DNA from 2 places in the Blautia sp. SC05B48 genome. Region 1 is predicted to be linked to the other one. Evidence: riboswitches for the same ligand, from Rfam matches in the RefSeq annotation. Region 1 holds a riboswitch; the other holds the start of a gene.
The links. A riboswitch is a leader RNA that binds a small molecule or an ion and turns the genes downstream of it on or off. The one in region 1 is predicted to bind cobalamin.

Region 1 (6,227 bases):
CCTCTTTGCAGAGATATGGAACATTGGACAGATCGTGAGTGATCAGTAAATAGGTCATCTCATATTTTTCCTGCAGTTCATTTAACAGATGCAGGATCTGCTTTCGTATGGAATAATCCAGACTGGATACCGGTTCATCACAGATCACAAGTTCCGGTCTTAATACCAATGCTCTCGCAATATTAGCTCTCTGACACTGACCTCCTGAAATCTGTCCAACATAACGGTTGCGAATATCCGGATCAAGCCCCGTCTGGATCAAAGCTTCTTTTACCCGTTCTTCATACTCTCCCTCTTGCAATTTTTCATGTAATTTCAAAATTTCCAGAATATTTTCTCCAATGGTATAACCGGGATCAAATACCCCGCTGCTGCTTTGAAAGACCATCTGAAGATTCTTGCGATATGGACGAAACTGCTTTTCAGACAAATCCTGCATTTCCTGTCCCTGAAACCAGAATTTTCCATCTGTAGGTTTCTCCAGGCCGGCGATCAGCTTTCCGAATGTAGTTTTACCACTTCCACTTTCACCGATCAGGGCCATGGATGATCCTGCGTGGATTTCCAGACTTACATCATCCACTGCCTTCACAATTTTTTTCTTGCCATAATATTTTTTTAAATGTTCTGTCTTTAGTAACGTACTCATACTTTTCCCCTATAAAACTGCATCCAACAGTTTTTTTGTATATGAATGCTGCGGATGATAAAAGATCTCTTCAACTGTTCCGTTTTCCACTATTTCGCCGTCTTTCATGATCGAAACATCATCTGCGATCTCTGCCACCACACCCAGATCATGCGTAATAAATAACACACCCAGATTTTCTTTCCTGGATAGCTGATAGATTTCTTCCAGGATCTGCTTCTGTACGGTTACATCCAATGCTGTCGTCGGCTCATCTGCAATCAGATAATCCGGTTTCATGGACATGGCAATGGCGATCATAACACGTTGGCACATACCACCAGACAATTCGTAAGGTTTTTTCTTCATCAGTTCTTCCGGATCACGCAGATTCATCATCCGCAGACTTTCCAACGCAGCTTCCCTTGCCTGTTTTTTGCTCATTCTGCGATGTTTCCTCAGTCCTTCCAGAAGCAGTTGTTCAACTGTAAAAAGCGGGTCAAGAGCAGCGGTCGGATCCTGAAAGATCATTCCGATCCTGTCTCCGTATAACTGTCGTTTTTCTTTTCCTGATAACTTCAGAAGACTCTTTTCGTTCAGTGTCACATCTCCGGATATCACCTTTCCATTTCCTGCAAGCAGATTCATGATCGTCAGAGAGGTAACTGACTTGCCGCTTCCGCTTTCTCCCACCAGGGCATGGATCCTTCCGCGCTTTACTTCCAGGCTGACATCTTTTACTGCATGAACCATTCCGTGAGAGGTCTGAAACTCCACATGTAATCTTTTTACCTTTAGAACATCATTTTTTGTCTGTTCCATTTTGTATTCCCTCCCCCAGATAATTAAATGCCAGAACAATGATCATGATCAGTATACCCGGATAAAACATCAGTCTTGGATAAGTCTGGATATAACTTTTACTGTCACTAAGCATGATCCCCCATTCCGGTGTCGGTGCCTGCACACCAAGGCCGATAAAGGAAAAACCGGCAATTGACAGAATGATCGAACCGATTTCCATTGTTGCCAGTGCGATCACAGATGGCAGGATATTTCTCAATACATGTCTGAATATGATCCTTGCGTGGCCGCAGCCTCCGGCTTTTAGTGCGGTCATATAATTTTTATTTTTTTCCTGAAGTGTCAATGCACGGGCAAGCCTTGCATATTCTGCCCAGGATACGACCGATAAGGACAGGATCAGATGAGCGCCGCTGGCTCCTACGGTTCCTGCAATGGCAAGTGCAACAATAAAGACCGGCATAGCCATAAATACATCAATGATCCTCATAATTATCGAATCGATTTTTCCACCTACATATCCGGCAAACAGTCCGATCGGCACCCCGACACATACGGTGATCAGAAGCACCGTAAAGCTATAGCTCAGTGAATACCGGCTGCCCCAGAGAAGTCTTGATAAAATACATCGTCCCAGCTGATCAGTACCTAAAGGATATGCCGCCGACGGATTCTTTAATTTTATCGAAACATCCACAAGTAGTGGATCATGTGGCGCCAGTACAGGTGCAAAAATAGCTGCCAATACAAAAATTATGACCACCATCAATCCTATTTTTGTTTTTGGTGACCGGAATACCTGTTTCCAGTACAGATTCTGGATCATGCTTTTTTCTGTTTTCTGCTTTCTTCTGCTTCCCATTCTATGATCTCTCCTTTACTTTAACTGGATTCGCCGGTCAATCGCAGAATAGGCGATATCCACAAGAAAATTTAATACTACAATGCCAACAGCCAGAATAAAGATAAAACATTGCAGCACCGGAGTGTCTTTTGAGATCACGGATTTCAATGCCAGATTTCCGATTCCCTGAATTGAAAAAATACTTTCTATCACAGCTGAGCCACAGAAAAAACCAATCACAATTGATACCAGACGTGTCAGCACAGGAATCAGGATATTTTTCAGACCATGACGCAAAATTACATTTACAGATGACAATCCCTTAGCTCTGCTGGCACGTATGTAATCCTGCTTCAGCACCTGTATCATATTGGTACGGATCAATCTCGTCATAATTCCAAAGAAACTGATATCCATGGCAAATGCCGCAAGAATCGGGATGCCTCCGGCATCTCCTCCGATCACGGAAATCACTTTTAGCTTTACTCCAAATATATAGAGCAGCATCAGACCGATCCAGAAAGACGGCATAGATACACTGAGGGACGACAAAATGCGAATGACTTTATCCAGAACTCTGTTTTCATAAATTGCCGACAAAATTCCGAGAGGGACTGATACGATCATCAACAATAAAAACGAAGTAACTGCCAGTTTAAATGTCTGTGGAAAATATCTTTTTAATTCCTCAAAAGCCGGTTTTCTGGTAGAATATGATTTTCCAAAATCGCCATGAAGTGCCTGATCCAGCCATTTCCCGTATTGTACCAGCACCGGCTGATCCAGTCCTTCCTCATGCCGTACTTCTTCTATCTGCTCCGGTGACGGGTGCTCGTATTTTTTCTCCGCCAGAACTCTGGCCGCATCACCTGCCGATATAAAACTCAGCATAAAAATAATAAATGTAACCGCCAGAACTACCGGAATCATAAATATAAAACGCTTTGCAATTACTTTTCCCATTTTCATTTCTCCTCATTTTTCATCTGTTTATTCGGTTAAAATAAAAAAGGCTGATATGATCCAGCATCATATCAGCACAAAAAACAAACCTCCACCTCAGGCAGAGCTTATTCCTTCTGTATCCCATCCGAATCAGAATTCTTCTGTCAAAAAGGCAAGTCTCCTGACTCCAGTTCTTCCTACTTACCATCTTCCCGGATCTCTCCAGTGATATTTTGGTTTTCGTCCCTGTCACAGTAGCGGTGGCTGTTCTGGCATTTCACCAGATTCCTTATTAAGTACTTTATACACCCTTCTGACTATTCAATTTTCATAGTTGCAACGAATAAGTACATAATATCATACTTTTCTTTTTATATAAATAGTTTTTCTGTCAAATATGAAATATCTGAACATTTCATATTAAAACCCGGATATTTTCCGCCTGTATATCATTATAGATTCCTCAAGTAAATGACATTATGTATGAACAGTGACTTCTTTATATTTCCGTATAATGATCATATAACTTACGAATAATAAAACAGCTGCGCTGCTCCATGCACAGATCTCTGCATAGTATATTCCATCTTCGCCGATCATTTTTGGCAGCAGCAGCGCAACACTGACACGCATTATAAATTCTGCAATGCCGCTGGCAAGCGGAATCAAAGTATTACCCAGGCCCTGGATAGCGGAACGATACACATACAGCAGATACAGCACCCACAAAAAAACAGCCATAATAAACAAATACTTATATGCTATATCCAATACCTGTCGGGTCTGATCCGGTTCACCGGATACAAACAGGGACAGTACATTACGTCCAAACAACACCATCATACCGGAAATGAAAGCCGAAGTGAGCACTGCCATATAAGTGCCGCTGCGCACACCTTTTCGAATCCTCTGATATTTCTTTGCACCAAGATTCTGGCCTACATAGGTTGTAATAGCATATCCATATGAAACGGCAGCCATCTCCAAAACCCCATACAGCTTGTTCGATGCCGTAAATCCCGCCACAAACAGAAAACCAAATCCATTGATCACATACTGTACCACAAGTCCTCCCACGGAGATGATCACATTCTGTATCGCAAGAGGAACTCCCAGTTCCAAAAGCCGCAGGCTCATAGAGGGCTGCCTGTAAAAGTCCTTCTTTTCCAGGCGGATATCCGGGATTTTACGTAATACGATCAAACAGTACAAGGCTGAAAATCCCTGTGCGATAACGGTTGCCACTGCTGCTCCGGCTATACCCCAGCCAAAAACCGCCACAAATAACAGATCCAGTCCCACATTGATCACTGCTGCCACTGTCATTGCGATCAACGGAGATCTGCTGTTTCCAAGTGCCCGAAGGATCGCTGCAAATATATTATAAGCAGCTATGATCGGGATTCCTGCAAAGATCAGCCGCAAATATAGCATTGTCAGATCAATGACATTATCCGGTGTCTGTAAAAATAAAAGAACATGATAAACTGTACCTTCACTTACTGCGAGTACGACCACAGACAGTAATGCTGTCATGATATAGCTTTTCGCTACTGCACATTTCAGATTTTCCTTTTCCCTTGCTCCATAATACTGAGATACAAGAATAGAAAAACCCTGTGTAATACCTGTCATGATCCCCAACACCAGCCATACCAGCCAATCTCCGGCACCTACTGCCGCCAGTGCTTCAACTCCTACCACTTGTCCGACAATCATGGTGTCTGCCATTGTATAAAACTGCTGAAAAATATTTCCAAGCATCATTGGTATGGCAAAAGTTATGATCAGTTTTCCAGGAGATCCGGCAGTCATATCTTTTTCATTGGTTCCCATAAGTGTCTCCTTTTCTTTTCATCCTTATCCGCTATTTTACAAGGGACTCTTACGAAACACAATCCTATTTTTCCACAAAGTTTTTCTCATATTTTTGGTAGCTATTACATCTTTATAATCATTATTTTTAATGGAGCATTTTTGCCACGCCTATCCTAAAACTCTTTCTTCTTCATAGCTCTCATACTATACTTATACGAAGCAAACCATATAAGCAGACTTAGCACAATAAGGGCAATCGCGATTTCAAAATCCCCTATTCCCCCTATCATATGCAGAATACTTTCTTTTAATCCCAAGTTAGTCTTCACAAAAGATCTAATTGTATAACAAATCGCAAAAATAATTAAAATTGCGATTGGCAGCACAATTCGCCCTTTCTCTCCTTCGAACCTTATCCTGATCGCGATCATAATTCCCGCAATTGCCTGAAACACAAAAAATGTGATCAACTCCATTGCCAGCATTTCCAGATCAAACACCTCTTCAGGATTTATGAGCACCATAATTCCTGCACAGATCATTCCAATGCACCATCCACATGCTGTCATGATAAAGGAAAAAATATATTTTTCTCTGACATATATTTTTTTATTTACGGGTAAAGAAAATAAATATGTGTAACCATGGCCATTTTCATCATAACTGATCGTATTACCTGAATATATCGCCAGAACAGATGGGATATACATTGCAATGAAAGCAGCTGCCTTTTTTCCTGTAAGTATAAAAAACAATGCTACAAACACTAACACCAAAAAAAGATTACCACCCTGTCGAAAAAACAATCGAAAATCCTTTTCCAAAAGCCCTCTGATTCCTTTCATCATCTCCCACCTCCTGTCAACATCAGGATCACCTGATCGAGTGATCCGTTCTCCACTACGATTCCCGGATAATTTTCTATATAATACTGCTTCTCATTCGTCAGACAGGTAATTCCAAAAATCTCTTTTTTCTCTTTTAAAAGATATCTTTTATCTACTTCCTGATATTGTTCCTCACTGACTTTCAACACTGCATATTTTTCAAGAATCGTATCCATCTCTTCATGAAGTACAATCTTTCCTTGATGAATCACATAAATGTCATCACACAGATGTTCTAAGTCCGAAGAAATATGTGAGCTGATCAGGATACTTCTCTCCGGCTCTTCTTCCATATACTCTC
Region 2 (6,227 bases), 1.0 Mb from region 1:
ATCCTCCAGCCACTGGAAAGAATACTCCGGAAACGTCTGACATCCTCTCGGCGCCAAAGTGCTGCTTCCGACGATCAGCTCCTCATCACGGATGATGATTGGAATGTTGTGCAGGATGTGGGCAAATGCCTTGGCCCTGCGGGTGATGATCGGCTCGTCTTCTGTTGCTTTGTAAGACTCTGTGATCAGTTTTGCTCTGGCAGATTCGATCACCGGCATCTTTGCATAAAGATTATCTACAAGATGTGTGATCCTGTCTGTTTTCGGAACATCTGCTATATGAAATTTCTCCATGATTCTCCTTTCTCATAACCGGTTGTTTCTGGTGATCTGTCTGCCTCTGCGCTTCCAGAACCGCTCCTGTCCGGCTATGTGCTCATGTAGTTTTATTATACCTTACCCCTACTTCGATGTCAACGAAATCCAACATGTGTTTCTAGCTGTTTTTGTGGTTTTTATCGGTTGCACCCTGTTGATTTTATTTGTTTTTTGTATTTTTATGTTTTTCTCTATTGACTTTGCTTTTCTGCTCTGCCATACTTGGATTTATATAGAAATTCCTTTGTTTTTCAAAAAAAATTTATACAAAGCGGACATTCACATTCCGCTCTGTCATATGTTCTCAAACAGTAAAAGAGGTGTATTTTTATGTATCTTTCTGATATGCATACCCACTCCATCGCCAGTGGTCACGGCACGGAATGTACCATCACCAACATGGCACGTGCAGCTGCTGAGAAAGGTCTCCGGCTTCTCGGGATCACTGATCACGGTCCCGGCACTCTTGCAGCCGGAACTTCCTCCTATTTCCGCAGCCTTACCTATTCTCCCAAAAAACATTTCGGTGTGGAATTACTCTACGGAATTGAACTGAATATCCTTGACCGCAGCGGAACGGTAGATTTAGATCAGGAATTATTATGTAAACTTGATTACGCCATTGCCAGCATGCATGCCTGGAATTACCGCTGCGGTACCAGAGCCGAAAACACAGAAGCTTTTATCAATGTAATGAAAAACCCCTGTGTGAAGATCCTCGGACATAGTGATAACACTCATTACCCGGTTAATTATGATGCGCTTGCAAGGGCTGCCAGGGAAACCGGCACGATCTTTGAGATCAACGAAGCTTCTCTTGCACCTTATGGCTATCGTGGCGACACAAGAGAAAACTGTTTCGAGATCCTTCGATGCTGCCGCAAATATGATCTGCCGCTGCTTCTTTCCAGTGACAGCCATGGCCCGGAGCATATCGGAGATTTTACCTATGCTGCTGAGTTTGTTCATCAGGCCATGTTTCCGGAACAGCTGATCCTCAACAACCAGCTTCCCAGACTCAAGGTTTTTCTCCAAACCAGAGAATGATCTTCTGTATTTTTCCGACAGATAACAGCTATTGTCCACCCCAAAACAAAACAGGCCAGTTCAAACACAGGAATATGCATTTTCCTGTACCTGAACTGACCTGTTTTTTATTTTTCCCGCTGCTTCCGTACAATTTCCGCAAGCTCGCTATATTTACCTGTAACATATCCGAAGTTCTCTCTTCTGTGAGGAAGCTTGCATTCGGTGCAGTCTTTGATGCCGCTTTCCGTAAAGCGAAAATTACCACCACATTTATCTCCCAGTGCATATAAAGGACAATAGCAGAACAGACAGTTGAAGTTCTCCGGATCTGCTCCTTTATGGCATGGAAAGTACTCACATTTTTTGTGGCTGAAGTAAGAGTATTCTTTGCCTTCCCAGTATGGCTTCTCCATGGCTCTTTTCTCCTCTCCTGACATAACCACGCATAAATTTTCCTATAAAAAAAGAGGTAGCGATGCCACCCCGGGGTAGAAATATAATCCGTTCATGAGTGCGCGGAGGGAACGAATGTATCCGGAGTAGTATCGCCTGCCATTTAATCATGTATAATTCATATGAACAGGCGCATTCCATAAAAAAATGCCTACTCTCGTAAAAAAGTAGACAACGTCCCAGGGGTGCGGAGTCCCTGAAATGGTTGTTACACTTTACACGGAAGTTTAACCTCGCCATAACAAGCAGGTTTCCTGGCTCCGGGATCATGGCTCCTCTCTCCTTCTCATACATACGTACAATGGACTATGAGATTTGCTCCTCCGTTACAGTGACCGGATCGCTCAGGTTTCACACCTGATTCCCTTTTCTGCGGATCTCTGATAATCAATACATAACTGTCAGCCATCCTCAGCACTTGCTATGTTCAATATGGAATTATACTGACATCATAATAACATCCTGTTAATTATATGTCAATACTATTTTCAATATTTATATATTTATGAGCATGTTTTATTGCTGTTCACTCCGTTCCATAGGTTTTCAGTGTTTTTTCCGACGTCAAAAACAGCCCGACAAACTGCTGTCGGGCTGCTGTGTTTTTATTTTCTGTTGTACGTTCTTATTATACAAGACGTCTTACAGATACAATTGTTCTGTATGTAGCATCATTGCTGATCTTGATCCCGTCCTGAGAGTTCGATGCATGAACGATCTGGCCATTACCCATGTAAATAGCCACGTGTCCGCCATAGCAGATCAAATCTCCCGGCTGTGCATCTGCGTAGGATACTTCTGTACCTGCATTCTGCTGCTCATAGGATGTTCTCGGAAGGCTGACTCCGAAGTTCGCATAGACACTCTGTACAAATCCGGAGCAGTCTGCACCATTGGTAAGGCTTGTTCCGCCCCATACGTAAGGATTTCCTACAAACTGTGTGGCATAATTCACAACAGAAGATCCTGAACCGCTGCTGTAAGAAGGACTGTCACTGTCTGAGGATGTGTCCTCTGCACTTTCTTCGGATGCATCTGTGCTGTTATCGTAATCTGCGTCTGCATTATCCTCTGTATTCTCAGTATCCCCGGACGCATCATCCTCGATCACATTGTCTGCATCTTCATCCACATGCTCGGTGTCATCCTCTGCAGTATCCTCATCTGTATTCTCGATCACGTTGCCGTCCTCATCGTACTGTACATCTTCGCTCTCGTCCGCCTCATCCTGCTGTGCTTCCTGCTCTGCCTGGCGTCTTGCTTCCTCTTCTGCCTCAGCCTGTGCTCTCGCTGCTGCTTCAGCCTCGGCCTGACGTCTTGCCTCTTCCTCTGCTGCAATACGCTCAGCCTCTAATCTCTGAAGCTCTGCAGTCTGCTCTGCAAGAAGGTTTGCATAATCTGTAGCCTGCTGCTGTGCGTAGGCGATCTCATTATCATAATCTGCGGATGTGGCACGCTTCTCATCCAGCTGTGCCTGCAGGTTCTGGGACTCTGCTTCATATTCCTGCTTCATCCCCTCCAGCTCTGCCTTCTCCTGTGTGTACTGTGCTTCCAGGTTTGCCACCTGCTGGATCGTATTGGAATATTTTTCAAGGCTCTTACGGTCCTGCTCATAAGTCTTCTGTGTGTACTCTGCTCTTGTAAGAAGGTCAGACAGGTTCTCTGCATTCAGCATCATCTGGAACCATGCATCGTCTCCACCCTTCTCATAGAGATACTGGATACGTTTCTTCATTGCCTCATACTGTTTCTGCTTGGCATTTTTGGCCTTCTCAAGGTTGGTCTGTGTAGATGCAATGTCGGCTTCCTTATTGGAGATATCTCCTTCCAGTGTCTGGATCGAAACCATCACGTTTACAAGATTGGCATCAAGAGTTGAAATCTCGCCTTCAATCTGTGACTTCTGTGAGGAAAGCTCATCCAATCTGGAATAAGTCGCATTCAGCTGTTCGTTGGTCGCATCCATCTCCTGCTGAAGTGCTGCCTCATCTTCTCTTGTTGCGCTTACGCTGACTACCTGTGCTCCGCTGATGATGAGCGCCAGTGTCAGACATAATATCCTTTTCTTCATGACTGTTCACCCTCGCAATCTGATTCTAATTTAATACAGCGGATCTGACCATCCGCTTCGTTGGTTTTTTTGTAATACTTTTGCAATATCTTGTTTCAATCTTTTTATATATTAACACAGTGTTATTTGGATTGCAAGGATTTTCTATTAATTAGTTTAAAACTTTGTAACATTTATTAATGGTTTTGACATCAAAAAGGAGAACCTGTGATATCTCAGGTTCTCCTCGCATGTTTCTTATAGTCATTTATTACATATAAATTTCTTTCCGCATATTTCCGATCAGAAAAGATCTGCAAGGATCTGGTTGGCTGTTTTCTTCAGATATCCGTTGGGATCGGAAAGTGTGCTTCTGTTCCATCTGAAGTATGCACCGTTTCGGATATAATTACCGCTGGATTCATGATAATCATATTTGCTGACTCCAGGATACCTGGACATGTAAGTTTCTGCCAGCTTGATTGCCTGGCTTCCGTAAGTTCCGCTTGGTGTCGGGGTTCCGGAAATCTGTACGCCGGCATTAGGTGTGCAGTGGAGGATCACAACACTCTTATCAGAACACTGTCCGAGAACGATCCAGGTATGTCCGCTGTTGTATCCGATATCTCCCGGATAAAGCTTCCAGTTTGAGCTTGCCAGCTGAGACTGGGAAACGATGGTTCCCATTCCCTTACCGGAATATAAAGATCCAATATCTCCGGAAACAGTAGTATACTGGGGTCCGCCGGATCTGCTCTGCATGATCTGATATACAGACCATCCTACAAAGCCGGAGCAGTCAAGGCCCTTCTGTTCTGTAGCTTCACTGAGATCCATATAATATCTGTAATTATAGGAGCTGGAATTGCTGTCATACCACTGTTTCCATTTTGGACTGATACCCTTTCTGGTCGCATCTGACCAGTTGTGGCCGCCGCCCCATACGTAAAGAGTCTTTCCTACCGGAAGTAATGCATTGGCGAGGAAATTCTTGATGGTCCTGGAGCCTGTAACTGCAGCAGTACCCGGGTTGGTATCCAGGACACCATTGCTGCCGAATGTATACTTCTTGCCATTGATCGTCTTCGTCCCCGTAGCCATGACACCGGTTGACGGATCAAAGTAATATTTATATCCTTTTTTGGAATTTGTGACCCATCCGGTAGCCATCACGCCGCTCTTGCTGTAAAAATAATAGGTATTGCTGCCGATCTTCTTGAAGCCCTTATACATAGCTCCCGTGTTTGGATCAAAATAGCGCTTCTGCTGTTTTTTATTTGTTGCCCAGCCCTTTGCCATAAAGCATTTGCTGGTAAAATATCTGGTCACATTCTTCTTGTCTGTAAGGAATACGCTTCTTGCAGCAACACCACTGCCGCTGTAGAAATAATATTTCTTATTACTGATCGTGGCCCATCTCGTTGTCATATATCCGCTGGTGGGATTAAAATAGCGGGTATTGTTCTCTCTGTCTGTAAGCCAGCCTGTTGCCATATAGCCCTTGACACCGTTAACATTATAAAAATATCGTTTGCCCTTGGAATCCTTAGCCCAGCGCTTCATCTGCACGCCTGTGGATTTATTAAAAAAATATTTCTTCCCGTTCAGTGTAAGCCAGCCTTTTACCTTCTGGCCATTCTGATAATAATAGGATTTTCCTTTTTCGGTCTTAAAGCCGTTCTTGGCCGCAGCTTGTACATCGGTTGCCGTTGTATGTACAGTTGCTCCGGCTGCAAAGAACATCAGAACAAAAAAAAGTCCCCAGAGTTTCCATTTTCTGCTTAATTTTCGCATACATACCTTCCTTTGATAGATAGATCATTGATATTTACTATTTCTTAAGTCCGGCTGATCGTAAACATTACAATTTTGTTACAATTTTACGTCCATATTATATAACATTCTTTACAGTCCGTCAACTCTTTCCTTTTCTTTCAGAAAAAATGTCATTCCGGTATTACCAATGTTGATTTTATGCAGAAAAAATCCCCGAAACATCAGAAATATTCACTGATGCTCCGGGGATATGATCCTTTATGCAGTTTTACTCCTGTCTGTTACAGATCTGTTACAGATCCTTACAGAATTTTTTTGCGAAGCTCTGCTCCGTCAAGGGCACTTAAATATGCAGGTGCAACATCAAATACTGTCTTGCAGCCCTTCTGTCCTTCCTGATTCATACGGTATGCAGCTCTTGCATAGGCAACGATCACAGAAGATGTGAACTCAGGATTGGAATCCAGCTTCAGGCTGTACTCGATCACATGGCTATTCTCATTGTTCCAGCCTGTTTTTCCACTGCGGATCACAAAACCGCCGTGTGGAATACCGCTGTGGTCACGATCCAGCTCTTCCTGAGAAATGAAATGTACCGTTG

Region 2: it holds a riboswitch for cobalamin, as region 1 does, so the genes downstream of both, EYS05_RS10180 (cysteine-rich small domain-containing protein) here and EYS05_RS05335 (ABC transporter permease) in region 1, are expected to answer to the same signal.

Annotation. Positions count from the first base shown of each region.
Region 1 covers NZ_CP040518.1:1,171,478-1,177,704, forward strand. The annotation lists gene EYS05_RS05320 (oligopeptide/dipeptide ABC transporter ATP-binding protein) at 1-649, opposite strand, end outside; gene EYS05_RS05325 (ABC transporter ATP-binding protein) at 659-1,450, opposite strand; gene nikC (nickel transporter permease) at 1,431-2,294, opposite strand; gene EYS05_RS05335 (ABC transporter permease) at 2,310-3,239, opposite strand; cobalamin riboswitch at 3,376-3,549, opposite strand; gene EYS05_RS05340 (MATE family efflux transporter) at 3,699-5,057, opposite strand; gene EYS05_RS05345 (ABC-2 transporter permease) at 5,213-5,887, opposite strand; partial or broken gene EYS05_RS05350 (ABC transporter ATP-binding protein) at 5,884-6,227, opposite strand, start outside.
Region 2 covers NZ_CP040518.1:2,217,074-2,223,300, reverse strand. The annotation lists gene EYS05_RS10190 (glycyl radical protein) at 1-294, opposite strand, end outside; gene EYS05_RS10185 (phosphatase) at 649-1,365, shown strand; gene EYS05_RS10180 (cysteine-rich small domain-containing protein) at 1,473-1,760, opposite strand; cobalamin riboswitch at 2,038-2,226, opposite strand; gene EYS05_RS10175 (C40 family peptidase) at 2,429-3,871, opposite strand; gene EYS05_RS10170 (N-acetylmuramoyl-L-alanine amidase family protein) at 4,154-5,644, opposite strand; gene EYS05_RS10165 (diaminopimelate dehydrogenase) at 5,929-6,227, opposite strand, start outside.